Regions from separate parts of the Streptomyces sp. M2CJ-2 genome, predicted to be linked through region 3. Evidence: riboswitches for the same ligand, from Rfam matches in the RefSeq annotation. Region 3 holds a riboswitch; each other region holds the start of a gene.
The links. Region 3 has a riboswitch for thiamine pyrophosphate ahead of JL475_RS06500 (thiamine ABC transporter substrate binding subunit). Riboswitches for the same ligand answer to the same signal wherever they lie in the genome.
Positions count from the first base shown of each region.

Region 1 (7,185 bases), on a different contig from region 3:
CCGCATCCCGGTGGAGCTTCGCTATGACACCTGTGATCCCTACGCCGTGCGGCTGACCTTCCATCTTCCCGGTGACGCGCCTGTGACCTGGGCATTCGGACGAGAGCTGCTGATCGACGGCGTCGGCAGACCGTGCGGCGAGGGTGACGTGCGGGTGTCACCGGTCGAGCCCGACACGCTGGGCGAGGTGCTGATCCGGCTTCAGGTCGGTGGCGACCACGCGCTGTTCCGCTCGTCGACGGCGCCGCTGGTGGCCTTTCTGGACCGCACCGACAAGCTGGTGCCGCTGGGCCAGGAGGGAGCACTCGCCGACTTCGACGCCCATCTCGACGACGCGCTGGACCGCATCCTGGCGGAGCAGAGCGCCGGGTAAGGGGTTCCGCCACTCGGACAGCCGGTGGCGGAACCGTTCCCCGTGTTCCGCCACATCAGTGCAGGAACGCTTTTGCGCCAATGGACGAGCCGCTTCGGTGGACCGGTCACCCGGGGGCGGGGCCGCAGCCGGTCATGCGCCGGCAGGAGGCTCTCCGGCGCCGCGCCGTGACGGGGTCACCGCTTCCGGCGCCTGCCCTTCCCACCCCGCGCCGGAGCCGCCCGGACGCTCTCCCCGGGTGTCTCGGCCGCCGTACGGTCGGCCGAGACCACCAGGGCGGCCAGAGCCGTGGTGACCGGCACCGCGGCCACCAGACCGATCGAGCCGACCAGCGTACGCACGATCTCCTCCGCCACCAGCTCGCTGTTGGCGACCGTTCCCACACTGCTCTGTGCGATGGAGAACAACAGCAGCAACGGCAACGCGGCGCCCGCGTAGGCGAGAACGAGAGTGTTGACCACGGAGGCGATGTGATCGCGGCCGATGCGGATGCCCGCGCGGTACAGCCCCCGCCAGCCCATCGACGGGTTGGCCTCATGCAGTTCCCAGACGGACGATGTCTGGGTGACCGTCACATCGTCGAGCACACCGAGCGAGCCGATGATGACACCGGCCAACAGCAGGCCGCTCATGTCGATGTCGGGGTACAGACCGTGGATCAGACCGGTGTTGTCGTCGGTGTTGCCGGTCAGCGCGGCCCAGTCGATGAAGACCGAGCCCAGAATGCCGATCAGCAGCAGTGAGACCAGAGTGCCGAGCACCGCCACGGATGTGCGCGCCGACAGTCCGTGACAGAGATACAGGGCCTGCAACATGATGGCGCTCGCCCCCACCACCGCCACGGCCAATGGGTTCGACCCCTCCAGAATGGCGGGCAGGATGAAGAAGTTCAGCACCAGGAAGCTGACCGCCAGCGCGATCAGTGCCATCGCACCGCGCAGCCGCCCGACGGCCACGACGGCGACCGCGAAGATGCCGGCGAGCAGGGCCATGGGGAGGCGCCGGTTCACGTCGGTGACCGAGTACTGCAGGTCCTTCGGAGCGGAGGGTTCGTAGGCGACCACGACCTCCTGACCCTCGCTCAGCTGACGGGACTGGTCCGGCTGCACGATTTCGGTGAACGTACGGCCCTGGTCCTTGCCGCTGTCGACCCGGATCGTCGCTCTCTTGCACGTGCCGTCCGCCTGCTGTTGCGCGGAGGAGCCCTCGGCCGTCGAGGTGTCGCCGGTCGGGACGCCTCCGGAAGCGTTGACGGAGGAACAGCTCACCTCGACCACCTTGGTGACCGTGGCCTGCTGCGTCTGCCGGTCGAAACCGACGCCGGTGCGCTCGTGCCCCGGCGCACCGCCCGGCCACAGCACAACGAGGCCGATCAGCACCGCCGCGGTGAACGGGATGAGGACCGCCGCGATGACCTTGCGCAGGTGCTTCGAGACGGGGGCGGCGGGGCCGTGACTGTGGCTGTGCCCGTGTGAGTGGCCGTGCCCGCCGCCGAAGTCCGGGCTGTGATCGTGTCCGTCGCCGCCCGGAGGGGGGCCGCCGTGGCCGCCGCCGCCCGGGCCCCGGTCGGGGTGGTCGCCGTCCGGCTCCGGGCCCCGGCCGTGACCTTGTCCCCGCGCTTGCCCCGTTCCCTGCCTCCGCGGCCCCTGCCCCTGGCTCGGGTGGCCGGTGCCGGGCCCGCGCCCGAACCAGTCTCCGGAACCGGGGCTGTCTCCCTGGCCGTCCCCACGGCCCATGCTGTTGCCGGCTGCGGGCTCTCTGCCACGGCCGCCGCCGTTTCGAGCGCCGGAGCCGAGGGGTGGTTCGGGCGGTGGGTACGGGGGATGTTGCGTCGAGGTCACCGCCCGATCATCGCAAGAACAACGAGGGCCCTCTGGTCACCGCGCCAGAATTGACGCTAGCGTGAGGGCACCTTTTGTACACGCGGGAGCTCGGAGCACCGGGCTGAGAGGGCGCTGACCTCCGTCCCAACGACGTTTCACATGAAACATCACTGCTGTCCGAGTGATGTTCCCCACGGAACGCCGACCGACGGAAACCGCTGCGTCGACCGCTGAACCTGTTACCGGGTAATGCCGGCGTAGGGAGTAGGTCTCATGACCAACAAGGACGCACGCACGCCTGCCTCCACGCAGAACCCGACGGAGACGTCGGAGCAGAAGGAAGCCGGGAAGTCCATCGGCTGGCACAAGGCGTACGTCGAGGGCACGCGCCCCGATCTACGGGTGCCGGTCCGCCAGGTGCACCTCACCAACGGCCAGTCGGTCACGCTGTACGACACATCGGGCCCGTACACCGACCCCCTGGTCGACACCGATGTACGCAGGGGGCTGGCGCCGCTGCGGGAGAACTGGATCATCGCGCGCGGCGACACCGAGGACTACGCGGGCCGTCCCGTCCGCCCCGAGGACGACGGGATCAAGCACACCTCACCGCGCGGCGGCCTGCGCAACCTCGACGCGGTGTTCCCGGGTCGGCCCCGTCAGCCGCGCCGCGGCCGCGCGGGTGAGGCGGTCACGCAGCTGGCGTACGCACGCCGCGGCGAGATCACGCCCGAGATGGAGTACGTGGCCCTCCGGGAGAACGTGTCGCCGGAGGTCGTGCGTGAGGAGATCGCGGCAGGCCGCGCGGTGCTGCCCGCCAACGTCAATCATCCGGAGATCGAGCCGATGATCATCGGCAAGCGGTTCCTGGTGAAGGTCAACGCCAACATCGGGAACTCCGCGGTGACCTCCTCCATCGAGGAGGAGGTGGAGAAGATGACCTGGGCGACCCGCTGGGGCGCCGACACCGTCATGGACCTGTCCACCGGCCGCAATATCCACACCACCCGGGAGTGGGTGCTGCGCAACTCCCCCGTCCCCATCGGCACCGTGCCGCTCTACCAGGCGTTGGAGAAGGTCGACGGCAGGGCCGAGGAGCTGACCTGGGAGATCTACAAGGACACGGTCGTCGAGCAGGCCGAGCAGGGTGTGGACTACATGACGGTTCATGCGGGCGTACGGCTGGCGTATGTGCCGCTGACCGCCAACCGCAAGACGGGCATCGTCTCGCGGGGTGGCTCGATCATGGCGGCGTGGTGTCTGGCGCACCACAAGGAGTCGTTCCTGTACGAGAACTTCGAGGAACTCTGCGAGATCCTCGCGACGTACGACGTCACGTACTCGCTCGGCGACGGGCTTCGGCCGGGGTCGATCGCGGACGCCAACGACCAGGCTCAGTTCGCTGAGTTGCGCACACTCGGGGAACTCAACCGGATCGCGAAGCGTTTGAATGTGCAGACCATGATCGAGGGACCGGGACATGTCCCGATGCACAAGATCAAGGAGAACATCGACCTCCAGCAGGAGATCTGCGAGGAGGCCCCGTTCTATACGCTCGGCCCGCTGACGACGGACGTCGCGCCCGCGTACGACCACATCACCTCCGGTATCGGTGCCGCGATGATCGCCTGGTGGGGTACCGCCATGCTCTGTTACGTCACACCCAAGGAGCATCTCGGCCTGCCCAACCGTGATGACGTCAAGACCGGTGTCATCACCTACAAGATCGCCGCCCATGCCGCCGACCTGGCCAAGGGGCATCCGGGTGCGCAGGAGTGGGACGATGCGTTGTCCGACGCGCGCTTCGAGTTCCGTTGGGAGGACCAGTTCAACCTCGCCCTCGACCCGGACACGGCACGGGAGCTCCACGACGAGACCCTTCCGGCGGAGCCCGCCAAGACCGCACACTTCTGCTCGATGTGCGGGCCGAAGTTCTGTTCCATGAAGATCAGCCAGAGCATCACGGAGCGGTTCGGCGGTGCCTCGCCGGAGGGCGCCTCGGCCGAGGAGATCGCCGAGGGGATGCTGCAGAAGTCGAAGGAGTTCGCGGAGGCGGGCAACCGCGTGTACCTGCCGCTGACGGACTGAACCGACTGAACGGGCGAGGGGGCGGGTCGTTCGGGCCCGCCCCTCTCGCCGCCCGTGGGGACGGATCGGCAGACTGTGTGCCATGACAGCGCAATCAATGAGCAAGGGGTCCAACCTTCCCGTCGATGCCCCGGTGGTGCGCGTCGAGCTTGCTCGAACCGCCGGGGCCGGTGTGCCCGACATCGACGCGTCGGCTCTCCTGCTCACGGCGGCCGGACGGGTGCGGGACGACGGCGACTTCGTCTTCTACAACCAGCCGAGGCACGCCTCCAACGCTGTGACACATCTGGGAAAACGGAGCGCCGTCGGCGCCGCGACCGACACGGTCGAGGTCGACCTGAGCCTGCTGGAACCGGACGTCGAGCGGATCGCGCTGTGTGCGTCGTCCGACGGCGGGACCTTCGGCCAGGTCCCGGGGCTGCTGCTCAGGCTGATCGACGCCGGAGCGGGGACCGAGATCGCCCGGTTCGACATGGTGGCTGACACGGAGACCGCGTTCATCGGTGGCGAGCTGTACCGGCGCCAGGGGAAGTGGAAGTTCCGCGCGGTGGGCCAGGGGTACGCCTCCGGGCTCGCGGGGCTGGCCACCGACTTCGGTATCACCGTGGACGACGCTCCCCCGGCGGCTCCCGCCGCCGTGCCTCCGATCGTCGCGTCCCCCGTCACGCCTGCCGCCTCCGCTCCGGTACCTCCTGCTCCGGCTCCTCCGGTTCCGGCCGCTCCGCGCCTCACCAAGGGAGAGGAGCGGCTGCCCGTGGACATGCGCAAGCGGCTGTCGCTGCGCAAGGAGCAGGTGGCCGTCAGTCTGAGCAAGCACGGGGCCGCCGAGATCACCGCGCGCGTCATCCTCGTACTGGACGCCTCGGGCTCCATGGCACCCCAGTACTCCAGGGGAGTCGTGGCGGACGTCGTCGAGCGCATGGCCGCGGTCGCCGCACAGTTGGACGACGACGGTGAGATGCAGGCCTGGACCTTCGCCTCGCATCCGGCACGGCTGCCGGACCTGCGGCTGGGCGAGCTGCCCGACTGGCTCCGGCTGCACGTGCGGGTGGGGGAGATGAGCCTCTTCCGGCGCGGGCGGAAGAAGGGCCTGGACCCGCGCCAGGTCGACATGCGGGAGGTCGGCATCCAGAACGAGGAACAGAAGGTCATCGCCGAGGTCCGCTCGTTCGTCGGGAACAATCCCGCGGCGGCCCCGACGCTCGTGCTGTTCTTCTCCGACGGCGGGGTCTACCGGAATGCCGAGATCGAGCGGGAGCTCCGCGAAGCGGTGGAGGAACCCGTCTTCTGGCAGTTCGTGGGGCTCGGACGGTCGAACTACGGTGTGCTGGAACGATTCGACACGCTGCCCGGACGCCGCGTCGACAACGTCGGGTTCTTCGCCGTCGACGACATCAGCACCGTGCCGGACCCGGAGTTGTACGACCGTCTGCTGTCCGAGTTCCCGCTGTGGATCACAGCTGCGAGCCGGGCGGGCATTCTACGACCAGGGGCATGACCTGACCCGGGCATGACCTGACCTGGGCACCCGGCACACGCTCCCCGTCGGGGAGCCTCTCGAGAGGGCTCCGCCGGTGAGGACGCGCCGACCGACGACTCCGGACTCGGGCCGGTACTTCGGCCGTTCGATTACTCGGGCTGGTGTTCCGGCCCCCCGAAGTCCGGGCTGCTGTAGTCCGGACTCGAGTAGCTCGGCCGCGGGCCGCGGGTCGGGCCTTGGCCGGGGCTGGTGAATCCCGGCCGGTGGTAGCCGAGGTTCGGGATACGGCCGGTCGGTTCGGACGGTGTCGCGTAGCGCAGTGCGGCTGCCGTGCCGGGATCGGTGAGAGCGTCTCGCAGGAACGGCATGATCCCCCGCTCGAGCAGTGCCTCGTGCCAGGCCTCCCTGGCCAGGGCCAACTCCTTGTCGACTTCCAGGTACGGCCCGCTCCGGGCCGAGGGCTTGTTGCGCAGCGCGGTGAGGAGCAGGCCCACGGCGGCGACCAGGATGGCGACCGCGGTCACGGCGCCGAACGTCCAGCCCGTGGTGAGCATGGTCCGGGCGAAGGCCGCGCTGGGGTCGAGCATGCGCAGGAGGTAGCCGACGAGCAGGAATATCGCGGCCGCCGTTCCGGCCAGGACGGGTGCCAGAACGGCGATGACGGCGACCGCACCCGCGCCGGCGGTCTCGGCGACCTCCCCCATGGCGGCGGCGAGCCCCGCTGCGCCGGGTTCCGGCTCGGAGGGGCCCGACTCGCGCACGGCCGGGGTGGCCGACGCCGACGGCCGGCGCAGTTCCTCGCGGACCTTGATGTAGTGCTGGTACTCGGTCGCCGCGGCCGCCGTGATGATCGCGGTGGCATTGAGCGCCATGGTGCGCAGTTGTTCGGAGTTGAGCCGCTGACCGACAGCGGTCAGTTCCGGGCGGTGTGGTGCGGAGCGCAGCACCTCATCGAGAATCCGCTCGTATTCCTGGCGGTCCTCGGTCAAAAGGTGCTGCGGAACGCTGTTCATGTGCATCCCCCGATGCTCCGTAGGGCTTGTGGCTCGGCATGCTGACGAGCCGTTGGGCAGAAACGGAGGGGAGCCTGCTACGGATAATCCGATGGTAGAGCGCTGACGGTGCGCCGTGACAGGGGGTTTACCGAAATTGGCCGCTGCCCGGTGCGGTCCCGGGCCGGTGACGCTCGGCCCGGTGCCCGTTCACTTGGCGAGTGGCAGCTTCTGGACCAGCAGTTTTCCGGCCATCGTCACGCCGCCGTCCATCGCGATGGCCAGTCCCTCGGCGTAGACGTGCGGACCCTCGACGACGGGACCGCTGTCGTCCCCGCCGTCCTCGGAGCCGACTTCGCCCAGCAGGTACGGAATGGGGCTGTGGCCGTGAACGACCCGGGTGCCACCGTACGTATTCAGCAGGGAGCG
Region 1 is NZ_JAESIF010000002.1:239,014-246,198, forward strand. Features, by position in the region: gene JL475_RS03525 (SsgA family sporulation/cell division regulator) at 1-373, shown strand, start outside; gene JL475_RS03530 (YibE/F family protein) at 550-2,109, opposite strand; TPP riboswitch at 2,287-2,477, shown strand; gene thiC (phosphomethylpyrimidine synthase ThiC) at 2,470-4,284, shown strand; gene JL475_RS03540 (VWA domain-containing protein) at 4,367-5,782, shown strand; gene JL475_RS03545 (hypothetical protein) at 5,914-6,783, opposite strand; gene JL475_RS03550 (metallophosphoesterase) at 6,967-7,185, opposite strand, start outside.
Region 1: another riboswitch for thiamine pyrophosphate. It lies ahead of thiC (phosphomethylpyrimidine synthase ThiC); the one in region 3 lies ahead of JL475_RS06500 (thiamine ABC transporter substrate binding subunit).

Region 2 (7,185 bases), on a different contig from region 3:
GCATCTCTTCGTCCGTGAAACCGTCGTCCCGCAGGAGCGTCAGGGTGCCGGAGAGGCCCTTGACGACCTTGTCCTCGTCGATGAAGGCGGCGGGGACCTGCAGTGCGCGGTTCTCACCTCGGCGTACGGCGATGAGCTGGCCCTCCTTGACCAGCTGCCGGACGCGCGTCACCTCGACACCGAGCATCTCGGCGATGTCGGGCAGGGTGAGCCAGGCGGGGACGAGAGCATCGATCTTTGCGTCAATCTCGGTCACGGGACAAGCGTGCCATCTGGCACTGACAGTCGGAAGCCGAGCCCCTCCGCCCGGGGTCCGTCCGGCGGATCATCGTGCACGGACGTGTCGGCCGGACGGACTCCGGGGGCCGGGGTTCACCCCTTCGCCGACTTCAGCGGCCGCGCCGGGTCGGCCAGCATCTCCGCGTCCAGCACCGTGCCCGCCTCGATCAGCCGGCGCCCCTGGGCCAGGTCGCGGGGGCGGCCCACCGCGAGCAGCGCCACCAGCCGGGAATCGCGGAGCCAGCAGACCGTCCAGGCCGGCCCGTCGGCGTCCCCGCGCCACACCGTCCGGTCGGCGTCCGCGTGGTGCCCGGCGTACTGGACGAAGCGGCCGAACTGCTCCGACCAGAAGTACGGCACCGGGTCGTACACCGCCGGAGGTTCGCCGGTGGCCGCCCCGAGGATGTTCGCCGCGACCGTGCGCGGGCCCTGCAGGGCGTTGTCCCAGTGGTGCACCAGCAGGCGTTCGCCGTACCGCCCCGAGGGGAAGGACGCGCAGTCGCCGACCGCGTACACGTCCGGCACGGAGGTCATCAGGTGCGGGTCGGCGACCACGTCACCGCGCTCGCCGAGCTCGACCCCCGAGCCGGCCAGCCAGGCGGTGGCGGGGCGGGCCCCGATCCCGACGACGACGGCGCCCGCGGACAGTCGCGAGCCGTCGTCCAGCACCACCGCGCCGGGCTCGACGCGCTCCACGCGCGCGTGGGTGCGCAGCACCACCCCCGCGTCGCCGTACCAGGCGGTCATCGGGGCGGCCACCTCGGCGGGCAGCGCCCCGGCCAGCGGCCGGTCGGCCGCCTCCACGACGGTGACCGCGCAGCCCGCCTCGCGCGCCGCCGTGGCGAACTCCGCGCCGATCCAGCCGGCGCCGACGACCACGATGTCCTGGCGGCCCGCGAGCACCGGCCGCAGCCGTTCGACGTCGTCCAGGGTGCGCAGCAGATGGACGCCCGGGACGCCGTCCGTGCCCGGCAGCCGGACCGGTTCGGCGCCGGTCGCGACGACCAGGACGTCGTAGGGGACCGGCCCGGCCTCCGTGTCCAGTTCGTGGTCGGCGGGGCGCAGCCCGAGCACCTCGCAGCCGAGCCGCAGTTCGATGCCGAGCGCCTCGAAGTCGACGTCGAAGGCGGAGCCCTCCGCCTTGCCGAGCAGCACCGCCTTGGACAGGGGAGGCCGGTCGTACGGCTGGTGGGGTTCGGCGCCGATCAGCGTCACGGTGCCGGTGAATCCCTGTTCCCGGAGGGCGACGGCGGTCTGCACGCCGGCCATTCCGGCCCCCGTCACCACCACGCGCCGCGGCTCGGACGGTCCCCGTTCCTGCGTCTGCTCGCTCACCTGATCACCATAGACACCTGACCCTCGGTCAGTCAGTCTCCGGCTCCCGTGAGCTGCTCCACGACGCTGGTCCCGCTGCCCGGCTGCGACTCCCACTCCCAGGCCTCCTCCAGCCTCACCCGCCCGTCGGGCAGCTCCACGACCGTCGACACGCAGTGTCCCGAGGAGGTGGTGCCGTCCTGCTTGAGCTGCACGTACCGGAAGTCCAGCCGGTCCCCCTCCCGGGTGCCCACCAGGTACCCGCGGACGACGTCACCGCCCGCGTACTCGGCCCAGATCCCGCCGTCCCGCTCGTGGTACGCGAACCGGGTGCGGGTGCCGACCTGGCCCGGCGCCTGGTCGGCGACGGGGGCGAGGACGAGACCGTCGAGCGAACCAGCCATGCGAAGGCTCCCTACACGTTCGTTGATCCGGAGGCTAGGGTGGCCAACGTAAGACACTCGCGGGAGCCCGGACGCACCGGGCTGAGAGGGAGGCTGGCGGCCTCCGACCGTATGCACCTGATCCGGGTCATGCCGGCGAAGGGAGGGGCTGGACGCCCATGCCGCCCACACGCACCTCGCAGCGCTCCCCCGACGTCCTCGTCGTCGGGGGCGGCGTCATCGGTCTGGTCACGGCCTGGCGGTCCGCGCAGCGCGGGCTGGCTGTGACCGTGCTGGACCCCGAGCCGGGCGGCGGCGCCGCCCAGGTGGCCGCCGGGATGCTGGCCGCCGTCACGGAACTGCACTACGGCGAGCAGACCCTGCTCGGTCTGAACCTCGCCTCCGCGCTCCGCTACCCCGACTTCGCGGCCGAACTCACCGAGGCCACCGGCCACGACCTCGGCTACCGCCGGTGCGGCACGCTCGCGGTCGCGCTGGACGCCGACGACCGCGCCCATCTGCGCGAACTGCACGCCCTGCAACAGCAGTCGGGGCTCGACGCGCAGTGGCTGTCGGGGCGGGAGTGCCGGCGCCTGGAGCCGATGCTCGCCCCCGGTGTGCGCGGCGGGCTGCGGGTGGACGGCGACCACCAGATCGACCCCCGGCGGCTGGCGGCGGCGCTGGTGACCGCCTGCGAGCGGGCGGGCGTGGTCCTGCACCGCGCGTGGGCCGACCGGCTCACCGTCTCCGGGGAGCGGGCCACGGGCGTGGTCACCGCCGACGGCACCGGACTGGCCGCCGGGCAGGTGGTGCTGGCCGGCGGCAGCCTCAGCGGGCGGCTCGCGGGCGTCCCCGCGGACCTGCTGCCTCCCGTGCGTCCCGTGAAGGGGCAGGTGCTCCGGCTGGCGATGCCCGACCGGTTCGGTCCGTTCCTGAGCCGGACGGTGCGTGCGGTGGTGCGGGGCGGCCAGGTGTACCTGGTGCCGCGCGAGAACGGGGAGCTGGTGATCGGGGCGACCAGCGAGGAGCAGGGCTGGGACACGACCGTCACCGCGGGCGGGGTGTACGAGCTGCTGCGCGACGCCCACGAACTGGTCCCCGGCATCACCGAGCTGCCGCTCACCGAGACCCGGGCCGGGCTGCGCCCCGGCACCCCCGACAACGCGCCCCTGCTCGGCCCGTCCGGGCTCGCGGGGCTGGTCCTGGCGACCGGGCACCACCGCAACGGTGTGCTGCTCACTCCGGTCACCGGCGACGCCCTGGCGGAGTTCCTGGCCACCGGTGAACTCCCGGCGGAGGCCCGCCCCTTCAGCCCCCGGCGGTTCACCGCGACCGCCGCCGCACTCACGGAGCAGCCCGTATGAACACTCCTGTGGACATGTCGACGCACACTCCCGCGCACGCCCCGGTCATGGTCTCGGTCAACGGGGAGCCGCGCGAGGTGGCTCCCGGCACGGCGCTCGACGCGCTGGTCGGCACGCTCACCGAGGCGCACTCCGGGGTGGCCGCCGCCCTCAACGAAACGGTCGTCCCGCGCGCGCAGTGGCCGCTCACGCCCCTCGCCGAGGGGGACCGGGTGGAAGTCCTGACCGCCGTGCAGGGAGGCTGACCATGGCCGACGATCCGTTCGTCCTCGGCGGTACGTCCTTGACGTCCCGTCTGATCATGGGCACCGGCGGGGCGCCCAGCCTCGAGGTGCTGGAGCGGGCGCTGGTGGCGTCCGGGACCGAGCTGACGACCGTCGCGATGCGGCGGGTGAACCCCTCGGTGCACGGCTCGGTGCTCTCGGTGCTGGACAGGCTGGGCATCCGGGTGCTGCCGAACACGGCCGGCTGCTTCACCGCCGGGGAGGCGGTGCTCACCGCCCGCCTCGCCCGGGAGGCGCTCGGCACCGACCTGGTCAAGCTGGAGGTCATCGCCGACGAGCGCACCCTGCTGCCGGACCCCGTCGAACTGCTGGAGGCGGCCGAGACCCTGGTCGACGACGGGTTCACGGTGCTGCCGTACACCAACGACGATCCGGTGCTGGCGCGGAAGCTGGAGGACGTCGGCTGTGCGGCGGTCATGCCGCTCGGTTCGCCGATCGGTTCGGGGCTCGGTATCCGCAACCCGCACAACTTCGAGCTGATCACGCAGCACGCGCGGGTGCCGGTGATCCTGGACGCGGGTGCCGGTACGGCGTCGGACGCGGCGCTGGCGATGGAGCTGGGGTGCGCGGGGGTGATGCTCGCCTCGGCGGTGACGCGGGCGCAGGAGCCGGTGCTGATGGCCGCCGCCATGCGGAGCGCGGTCGAGGCGGGGCGGCTGGCCCGGCGGGCGGGGCGGATTCCGCGGCGGCACTTCGCCGAGGCGTCCTCTCCCGCGGAGGGGCTTGCCGTGCTGGATCCGGAGCGGCCGGCGTTCTGAGGGGGTCTCCCACCCGCGCACCACCCGTTTCCGGTCGGTCGGGAGACGGGGGCTCCTCGTGGGGACCGGGCACCGTCGGCGGCCGCGGGGGCCCCTTCGTGGGGTGCGTCACAGGTCGGCTGCAGTCGTGCCCCGATCCGGGGCCGTTCCGGACCGATCCGGTCGGTGCCGTCGGCGGCTCCTCGTAGACTCCCAGCGTGGACACGACCCTTCAGGACCCTCTGGTCGGGCAGCTGCTCGACGGCCGGTACCGCGTCGAGGCGCGTATCGCGGTCGGCGGGATGGCCACGGTCTACCGGGCCGTGGACACCCGACTGGACCGCGTGCTCGCGCTCAAGGTGATGCACCCGGCGCTCGCCGCCGACGGCTCCTTCGTCGAGCGGTTCATCCGCGAGGCGAAGTCGGTCGCCCGGTTGGCCCACCCGAACGTGGTCCAGGTCTTCGACCAGGGCACCGACGGCGCGTACGTCTACCTGGCGATGGAGTACATCGCCGGCTGCACCCTGCGTGACGTGCTGCGCGAGCGCGGTGCGCTGCAGCCGCGGGCCGCGCTGGACATCCTGGAGCCGACGCTGGCCGCGCTCGGCGCCGCGCACCGGGCCGGGTTCGTGCACCGGGACATGAAGCCGGAGAACGTGCTGATCGGGGACGACGGCCGGGTCAAGGTCGCCGACTTCGGGCTGGTCCGGGCCGTGGACACGGTGACGAACACCACCGGCACCGTGCTGGGCACGGTCGCGTACCTGGCGCCGGAGCAGATCGAGAGCGGCAGCGCCGACCCCCGCGTGGACGTGTACGCGTGCGGCATCCTGCTGTACGAGATGCTGACCGGTGAGAAGCCGCACGACGGCGACTCCCCCGCGATCGTGCTCTACAAGCACCTGCACGACGACGTGCCGCCGCCGTCGGCCGCCGTCCCCGGCATGGCGTACGCGCTGGACGAGCTGGTCGCCTCGGCGACCGCGCGCAACCCGGAGGTCCGCCCGTACGACGCGGTGGCGCTCCTCGCGCAGGTCCGCGAGGCGCGCGGCGGACTCGACGACGAGCAGCTGGACGCGATGCCGCCGCAGGCGCTGACCCCGGAGGACCAGCCCGCCCGGGGCGCCGAGAACCGTACGAGCGTCATCCCGCGCGCGCTGACGTCCTCCACGCTGCCCGTCGACGAGGACCGCCACACCAGCCGGCTCCAGTCCCCGGCGCCGCCGCCCCGACGCGGTGTGTCGCTGCGTGGTCCGCTGCTGCGGCGCGGCCCGATGGCGATCGTCGTCGCCGTGCTGCTGGTGCTGGGCGCCGGGGCAGGCGTGTGGTACATCAACTCCGGCCAGTTCACCAAGGTCCCGCCGCTGCTGGCGAAGACCGAGAAGGAGGCCCGGGAGCGGCTGGCGGACGCCGGGCTGGGCGTCGGCCGGGTCGAGGAGGCGTACAGCGACACCGTGGAGCGGGGCACGGTGATCAGCACGGATCCCGAGGCGGGTGCCCGTATCCGCGGCACCGACTCGGTCTCGCTCACCCTCTCCAAGGGGCCGCAGACCGTGCGGGTGCCCGATGTCGACGGCTACCGGCTGGACAAGGCGCGGTCCGTGCTGAAGGACGCGGGCCTGGAACCGGGCATGGTCACCCAGGAGTTCAGTGAGGACGTGGCCAAGGGCTTCGTGGTCTCCACCGGGCCGGGCAAGGGCACGAAGGTCCGTGCGGGCTCGGCGGTGGCGCTCACCGTGAGCAAGGGCAGCCCGGTGGACATCCCCGAGGTGATCGGCCAGGGCCTGGACGACGCGCGCGCCGAGCTGGAGGAGGCCGGCCTGAAGGTGAGCATCGCCGCCGAGCGGGTCACCTCCGAGCACGACGCGGGCCGGGTGGCCCTGCAGAGCCCGGAGGCCGGCCGGGAGGCCGCCGAGGGGGACAGTGTGACACTGACGCTGTCCAAGGGGCCCGAGATGGTCCCGGTCCCGGACGTGGTCGGCGACAGTGTGGACGAGGCCACCGGGAAGCTGGAGGGTGCCGGGTTCCGGGTCAAGGAGGACCGCGGGCTGCTCGGTCTGTTCGGCGACACCGTCAAGGCCCAGTCCGTGTCCGGCGGGGACACCGCGCCCAAGGGCTCGACGATCACCCTCAAGATCCGCTGACGGAGGGGCTCAGGGCTTCGGCGGCCTGGGGGACATGACACCCTGGAAGGGTGAAGAGTCACCTGTCCGGCCCTGCCCGCAACCCGGTCGGCGGCCATGTCCCCGTGGCCGGCGGTCTGCATTCCGTCGGTCTGTCCTACGCCCGTGAGCTGCGCGCGGAGGCCGTGCAGGTCTTCGTCGCCAACCCGCGCGGCTGGGCGACGCCGACCGGCAACCCGAAGCAGGACGCGGCGTTCCGCGAGGCGTGTGCGGCCGAGTCGATCCCGGCGTACGTGCACGCTCCGTATCTGATCAACTTCGGGTCCCACACCGAGGCGACCGCCGAACGGTCCGTCGAGTCGCTGCGCCACTCGCTGCGCCGCGGGCGCGAGATCGGGGCGCTGGGTGTGGTGGTGCACACCGGCAGCGCGACCGGCGGACGGGAGCGGTCGGTGGCGTTGAGGCAGGTACGGGAGTACCTGCTGCCGCTGCTCGACGAGCTCACCCATGACGACGACCCGTTCCTGCTGCTGGAGTCGACGGCCGGCCAGGGCGCCTCCCTGTGCTCGCTGATCCGGGACTTCGGTCCGTACTTCGAGGTGCTGGACGCCCATCCGAAGCTGGGTGTCTGCCTGGACACCTGCCATGTCTTCGCGGCCGGCCACGACCTGACCGGGCCGAGCGGGATGCGCCGGACACTG
Region 2 is NZ_JAESIF010000031.1:62,659-69,843, reverse strand. Features, by position in the region: gene JL475_RS22605 (Rv2175c family DNA-binding protein) at 1-256, opposite strand, end outside; gene JL475_RS22600 (NAD(P)/FAD-dependent oxidoreductase) at 373-1,614, opposite strand; gene JL475_RS22595 (hypothetical protein) at 1,647-1,997, opposite strand; TPP riboswitch at 2,047-2,158, shown strand; gene thiO (glycine oxidase ThiO) at 2,156-3,340, shown strand; gene thiS (sulfur carrier protein ThiS) at 3,337-3,585, shown strand; gene JL475_RS22580 (thiazole synthase) at 3,588-4,382, shown strand; gene pknB (Stk1 family PASTA domain-containing Ser/Thr kinase) at 4,580-6,505, shown strand; gene JL475_RS22570 (deoxyribonuclease IV) at 6,556-7,185, shown strand, end outside.
Region 2: another riboswitch for thiamine pyrophosphate. It lies ahead of thiO (glycine oxidase ThiO); the one in region 3 lies ahead of JL475_RS06500 (thiamine ABC transporter substrate binding subunit).

Region 3 (7,185 bases):
AGCAGGACGGCGACGGTGGCGACGACCCCGGCGAGCAGCGCCCACTGCCCACCGCCGCGCGGCCGGCGTGCGGTCATGGAGGCGTCCACCAGGCGCAGCGCGGTCTCCCGCCGCCGTACGGTCCAGGCGTGCAGGGCGAGGATCGCGCCCACCGCGACGAACTGGATCATCGTCAGGACGGCGGCGGTGGACAGGTCGAAGATCTCCGAGGTCTGCCGGTAGATCTCCACTTCGAGGGTGGCGAAGGTGGGCCCGCCGAGGATCTGCACCACGCCGAAGGAGGTGAAGGTGAACAGGAAGACCATCAGCGCCGCGGCGGCCACGGCGGGCGCGAGCGCGGGCAGGGTGACGGTCCGCCAGGCCGTGAACCGCGAGGCGCCGAGCATCCGCGCGGCCTCCTCCTGGCGCGGGTCGAGCTGCCCCCAGAGTCCGCCCACGGTCCGCACGACGACGGCGTAGTTGAAGAACACGTGCGCGAGCAGGATCGCCCACACGGTGGTGTCCAGCCGGACGCCCCACAACTCGTCGAGGAGGCCGCCGCGCCCGACGAGCGCCATGAACGCCGTACCGACGACGACCGTCGGCAGCACGAAGGGGACGGTGACCACCGCCCGCAGCAGTTGTCTGCCGGGGAAGTCGAAGCGGGCGAGGACATACGCGCCGGGCAGGGCGATCACCAGGGTGAGGGCGGTGGAGACCAGCGCCTGCCAGGTGGTGAACCACAGCACCTGCCGGACGTCGGACTGCGCCAGTACGTCCCCGATCCGCCCGAGCTGCCAGACCCCGTCGGCCTTCAGACCGCGCGCGACGATCGCGGTGACGGGGTAGGCGAAGAAGACGGCGAAGAACGCGACGGGCACGGCCATCAGGCCGAGCCGCGCCGCACTCCCGCGCCACCGCCTCCGCCCGTGCCCTCGCACGGCGGCGGTCCGGCTCACTTCAGTACGAGCGAGGTCCACGACTTGACCCACTGGTCACGGTTCTCGGCGATCCTCGCCGGGTCCATCGTCTCCGGGTCCTTCGCCTGCGGCCCGTACTTCGTGAACTCCTCGGGCACCTGGGCGCCCTCCCGCACCGGGTAGACGAACATGTTGAGCGGCATGTCGGCCTGGAACTCCTTGGTGAGCAGGAAGTCGAGCAGTGCCTTGCCGCCCTCGGGGTTCTTCGCGTTGCTGAGCAGCCCCGCGTACTCGATCTGACGGAAGCAGGTGCCGTCGGCGACACCGGTGGGAGCGGTCGTCGGCTTCGGGTCGGCGTAGATCACCTCGGCGGGCGGGGAGGAGGCGTAGGACACCACCAGCGGCCGGTCCCCCTTGGCCTGCTTGCCGCCGGCCGAGCCGGAGAACTCCTCGTTGTAGGCCTGCTCCCAGCCGTCGACCACCTTCACGCCGTTGGCCTTGAGCTTCTTCCAGTAGTCCGTCCAGCCTTCGTCCCCGTACTTCGCGGCGGTGCCGAGGAGGAAGCCGAGGCCGGGCGAGGAGGTGGAGGCGTTCTCGACGACCAGGAGGTTCTCGTACTCGGGCTTGATCAGGTCGTCGAAGGTCTTCGGCGGGGTCAGATCGCGCTCGCTGAACCACTCCTTGTCGTAGTTGACGCAGACGTCGCCGGTGTCGATCGGCGTGACCCGGTGCTTGCCCTCGTCGACGCGGTACTCGGGAAGGATCAGGTCGGAACCCTCGGCCTCGTACGACTGGAACAGCCCGTTGTCGAGAGCGCGGGACAGCAGGGTGTTGTCGACGCCGAAGAAGACGTCGCCCTGGGGGTTGTCCTTGGTCAGGATCGCCTTGTTCACGGCCGATCCGGCGTCGCCGTCCTCCAGGACCTTGACCTTGTAGCCGGACTGCTTCTCGAAGGCGGCGATGACGTCCTTCGACGCGGCCCACGAGTTGTGGCTGACGAGGGTCACGGTCCCGGACCCGCCGGACCCGGACTCCTGGTCGTCGCCGCCGGACGAGCCGCAGGCGGACAGGGTGACCAGGCCCAGCCCGACGGCCAGGATCGTGACCTTCTTGGTGATGCTCACCGGATTCACCGGATTCCTCCTGGGGGTGACCAGGAAGAGACGCGGCCCTGTCCGGGACCCCTCACGGGTGCCCCGGACAGGGCACAACAGCTCGAGTGATGACCGATCTCCCTACCCAGAATGACCTGGGCGAGGTTCGGAGGGTCTGCGGCCGGATGCCGCACTCTCAGCGCTGTGGCGCTCCCCTGTCGGAATATGAACGTATGTTTACCCGATATGAAGTTGTTGTCCTTACAACGTCTTCTACGCCGGCCAGGCTACCTCTCGCTCGCGGCGAGCTGGCCACAGGCCCCGTCGATCTCCTGTCCACGGGTGTCCCGGATCGTCACCGGCACACCGTGTGCGGCGATCGCGTCCACGAACGCCTTCTCGTCCTCGGGCCGTGAGGCGGTCCACTGGGAGCCGGGCGTCGGGTTGAGCGGGATGAGGTTGACGTGCACGGGCCTGCCCTTCAGCAGCCGCCCGAGCCGGTCGCCACGCCACGCCTGGTCGTTGATGTCCCGGATCAGCGCGTACTCGATGGACAGCCGCCGCCCCGACTTGGCCGCGTACTCGAAACCGGCGTCGAGGACCTCGCGCACCTTCCACCGCGTGTTCACGGGGACGAGGGTGTCGCGCAGTTCGTCGTCGGGCGCGTGCAGGGAGATGGCGAGGCGGCACTTGAAGCCCTCGTCGGAGAACCGGTTGATCGCCGGCACCAGCCCGACGGTCGAGACGGTGATCCCGCGCTGCGACAGCCCGAGCCCGTCGGGCTCCGGGTCGGTCAGACGACGGATCGAACCCACCACCCGGTTGTAGTTGGCGAGCGGCTCGCCCATCCCCATGAAGACGATGTTGCTCAGCCGGGCCGGACCTCCGGGGACCTCTCCGTCCCGCAGCGCCCGCATGCCGTCCACGATCTGGTGCACGATCTCCGCGGTGGACAGGTTCCGGTCGAGCCCGGCCTGACCGGTCGCGCAGAAGGGGCAGTTCATGCCGCAGCCCGCCTGCGAGCTGATGCACATCGTCACCCGGTCCGGGTACCGCATGAGCACCGACTCGACGAGCGTTCCGTCGAACAGCTTCCACAGCGTCTTGCGGGTGGTGCCCTGGTCGGTCGACAGGTGCCGGACGACCGTCATCAGCTCGGGAAGCAGCGCTTCCTGGAGCTTGGCGCGGGAACCGGCGGGAATGTCGGTCCACTGCTCCGGGTCGTGCGCGTACCGCGCGAAGTAGTGCTGCGAGAGCTGCTTGGCGCGAAACGGCTTCTCACCGGCCGCTGCGACCGCCTCCTTGCGCTCGGCCGGCGTGAGGTCGGCAAGGTGCCGCGGCGGCTTCTTGGCTCCGCGCGGCGCGACAAAAGTGAGTTCTCCGGGCTTAGGCATGGCGGTACCAGTGTCGCAGATCCAACCGGGTGACCTGGGACTGTCACTCACGACGACTGTCGTCAGCAGTCGTCACCGGTCGCCACTGAGCGGCCTCGGACGGCCCAGAGACGGCCCAGAGCTGATCACGAGGGACCGGCCGGTTGATCGACGGCAGCCTGCATCACTCGTCTGCACTGCGGGGATCGACAGCGAACGATTGCCCGCTGAGGCTGGGAGTGGCATGGGGCCGTCCCGTTGCCTGTTCAAGAGCCAGCCAGAGGTGACTGTGGCGCGACAGGTTCCCCGGCCCTGAATGAAGGAGAAGGTGCCTTCGCATGTCACACCGCACTGCCATGGTGCCGGAAGCCACCTGGGTGGCCCGGTGGGCGGGATCTCTGCTGTGCCTTGTGGTGGCCGGTATCCACGTTGTGGACCAAGGCGGCATCACGGCAACGAGGGACCCCTCCTACATAGGCATCGCCTACCACGTCCTGGAGATCGCGGCTGTGGTCGCGGCGGTACTGCTTCTCCTCGGCCTCGTACGACTGGGATGGCTGCTGGCGGTCGGGGTCGCCCTCGGCCCCCTGGTGGGCTACATCCTCTCCAGAGGGCCAGGACTGCCCGACTACAGCGATGACATCGGCAATTGGACAGAGCCGCTTGGGCTGGTCAGCCTGGCCGTCGAAGGAGCCCTGCTCCTGTTGTCGGTGCCGCTCTTCATGCGGAGCTTGCGCCCGAAACCAAGAGCTTCGGGAAGCATCGGAGACTAGTTTGGAAGATCGCGGATGCGGATGCGGCCTGACCTGGGAAGCCTCTGACCTGGTGCGGAGCGCTGTGATGCCCGCCGTTCCCCGTGAGTCCCCGCTGCTTTCCGCCGGATCGGGCACACAGCGGGCACGCCGCTGGGTTGGAACAGCCGCCGATCGGAACCGCCCTCACCTGCGATGGATCACCGCACTGCCGACAGCCTTGTCGTGCATGCCCCGGCGGCTCGCACTGAGGTTGATCGCGGACACGTGGGCGACAAGGAATATCGGCACAGTCGTCACCACCAGGTTGATGATGTGCCGTAGAACTGCGGGTCCATAGCCGAGCCGTGCGCCGTCACTCGCGCGAACCACCTCCACACCCATCGTGCGCTTGCCCAAGGTGCCGCCCCAGCGTGAGACGCATACCGGCGAGTATCCCAGGACGAAGACAAGGGTCCAGACGACGGCTGCAGTGAGCCAGAGGGTTCCCGCCCGGTCGTCCGGGACGGCGAAGACCTGGAGTATCCGGTCCAGCGCCAGAAGAGGGCCCAGGACCACGACCGCGGCAAGGGGAAGGTCGATGGCGACAGCGGCACAGCGTCGCATGAGGCCGCCTGGGAAACCCGGACGCGGGCGGGAGTCGACGGATCCGCCCAGTGGCGGCAGAGGGCCGAGATCGTTGCCTGACAACATCGACACGGGCTCTCCTGGTCGCTGGTGCGGAACGGCGGGCACTGTATCGCGTAGGTCGGTGGAGTCTTAATGGGCGAGTCAACGCCGTCGAGTGCCACCAGTAGCCGAAGAAGTGAAGGGCCGAGTCTCTGACCTGCAGCCGTGCACTCGATCAACGCTGCGACCTGCGACTTGGCTGTCGGTGGTTGTCAGCGTTGGTCGTCGTCGAGCACCCCCGCACGGCCCGGAGACGGCCCAGTGACCCGAGCCAGGCCCCTATCCGCGCCGAACGTGCTGGTAGGGGGCTTTTCGCTGCCCGGTCACTGCCAGGTCTCCGGGCTTGGGCACGGCGGTACCAGGGTCGCAGATCCCATCGGGTGACCGCGCGGGCCTGCCGAGGGCGCCCGGGAACGCTCAGAACAGTCCCCCGACCAGAGCCACGGCCCAGGAGCCATAGCTCTTCCAACGGTGGGACATCCGGCAGTACAGACGCGGTTTGCGCCGCCCGCCCTGGTCGATCAAGGTGTCGCACCATCGGCACGGCAGTTCACCCCGGTACCTGCCGTCGTCCCCCAGCCGTGCCTGCGCCATGGCAGAACCCTACCCATGCGTGCACGCGCCGGACAGGGCGAGGGAACGGCGGCGGACGTGCTCGGGGCGGCCGGGCCCTTCCCGCGACGGGCCGAGCCCCCGCGTCCGGCGGGACGCGGGGGCTCGAAGAGGTCCGGGACCGGCGGGGTCAGCTGCCGACGAAGATCACCAGCAGCAGCCACACCACCGGAGCCGTGGGCAGCAGGGAGTCCAGGCGGTCCATGATGCCGCCGTGGCCGGGGAGCAGGGTGCCCATGTCCTTGATGCCCAGGTCCCGCTTGATCATGGACTCGCCCAGGTCGCCGAGGGTGGCGCTGACGGCGACCGCGAGGCCGAGCAGCAGCCCCTGCCACCAGGTGCCGTCGTCGATCAGGAACTGCATGCACAGCGCGCCCGCCGCCATCGCGAACCCGACCGCGCCCAGCAGGCCCTCGCGGGTCTTGCCGGGGCTGATGCGCGGGGCGAGCTTGTGCGTGCCGAAGCGCCAGCCGACGGCATACGCGCCGGTGTCACTGATGACCGTGAGCAGCAGGAACACCAGGACCCGCCAGTGCCCGTCGTCCGCGGCCAGCATCATCGTGACGAAGGTCGCCAGGAACGGCACGTAGAACGCGGCGAAGACCCCCGCCGTGACGTCCTTGAGGTAGTTCTCGGGCGGTTGGGTCATCCGCCAGACCAGTACCGCCAGCGCGGTGAACGCCATGGCGACCCACGCGCCCTCGGTGCCCCGGACGTACCCGGCGACGACCATGGCGGCGCCGCCGAGCGCGAGCGGCACGAGCGGCGCCCGGATCCCCTTGCGCTCCTCCAGCCTCTTGGTCAGCTCCCACAAGCCCACCACGACGGCGGCCGCGACGACGCCGACGAAGACCGCCTTGACGACGAACAGCGACACGGCGATCACCGCGCCGAGCCCGACACCGACCCCTATCGCGGCGCCCAGGTCGCGTCCCGCGCTCTTCTTCTGCGGCGGGGGCGCCGGCTGCGGGGCGTCGGGCATGGGCTCCGGATTCTGCGGCATCTCCCCCGGATGGGGGCGCGCCCGCGTCGTCTCGTCTGGGAACAGAGGACCGCCCAGCCGAGCGGTCTCCCGGCCCATGTCCTGATCGGCGCCGTGTTCGGGCAGGCCGGGCACGATGGGCATGGGGCGAGTCTGCTGCGCGTAGTGCGCATCGTACGTGGGACCCGCCGGGACAGCTCCCTGGACGGGCCCCTGCTCGGGCGGCCCCCAGTACCCGGCCTGCGGCGGCGCCCCCCAGGAAGAGTCGTTCATCAGACCTCGAGCAGTTCCGCTTCCTTGTGCTTCAGGAGCTCGTCCACCTGCGCGACGTACTTCGCGGTGGTGTCGTCGAGCTCCTTCTCCGCACGGCGGCCCTCGTCCTCGCCGACCTCGCCGTCCTTGATCATCTTGTCGATGCCGTCCTTGGCCTTGCGGCGCACGGCACGGATGGAGACCTTGGCGTCCTCTCCCTTGGCCTTGGCGACCTTGATGAACTCGCGGCGGCGCTCCTCGGTGAGCTCGGGGAACACCACTCGGATGATATTGCCGTCGTTGCTCGGGTTGACACCCAGGTCGGAGTCGCGGATGGCCTGTTCGATGTTGCGCAGGGCGCTCTTGTCGAACGGCGTCACCACGGCCATGCGCGGCTCGGGCACGGAGAACGAGGCCAGCTGGTTGATCGGCGTCAGCGCGCCGTAGTAGTCGGCCACGATCTTGTTGAACATCGCCGGGTGCGCACGGCCGGTGCGGATCGCGGCGAAGTCCTCCTTGGCGACCACGACGGCCTTCTCCATTTTCTCCTCG
Region 3 is NZ_JAESIF010000004.1:188,283-195,467, reverse strand. Features, by position in the region: gene JL475_RS06505 (iron ABC transporter permease) at 1-866, opposite strand, end outside; gene JL475_RS06500 (thiamine ABC transporter substrate binding subunit) at 935-2,023, opposite strand; TPP riboswitch at 2,114-2,220, opposite strand; gene rlmN (23S rRNA (adenine(2503)-C(2))-methyltransferase RlmN) at 2,281-3,387, opposite strand; gene JL475_RS06490 (hypothetical protein) at 3,705-4,139, shown strand; gene JL475_RS06485 (RDD family protein) at 4,305-4,724, opposite strand; gene JL475_RS06480 (hypothetical protein) at 5,205-5,381, opposite strand; gene JL475_RS06475 (phosphatidate cytidylyltransferase) at 5,530-6,654, opposite strand; gene frr (ribosome recycling factor) at 6,654-7,185, opposite strand, start outside.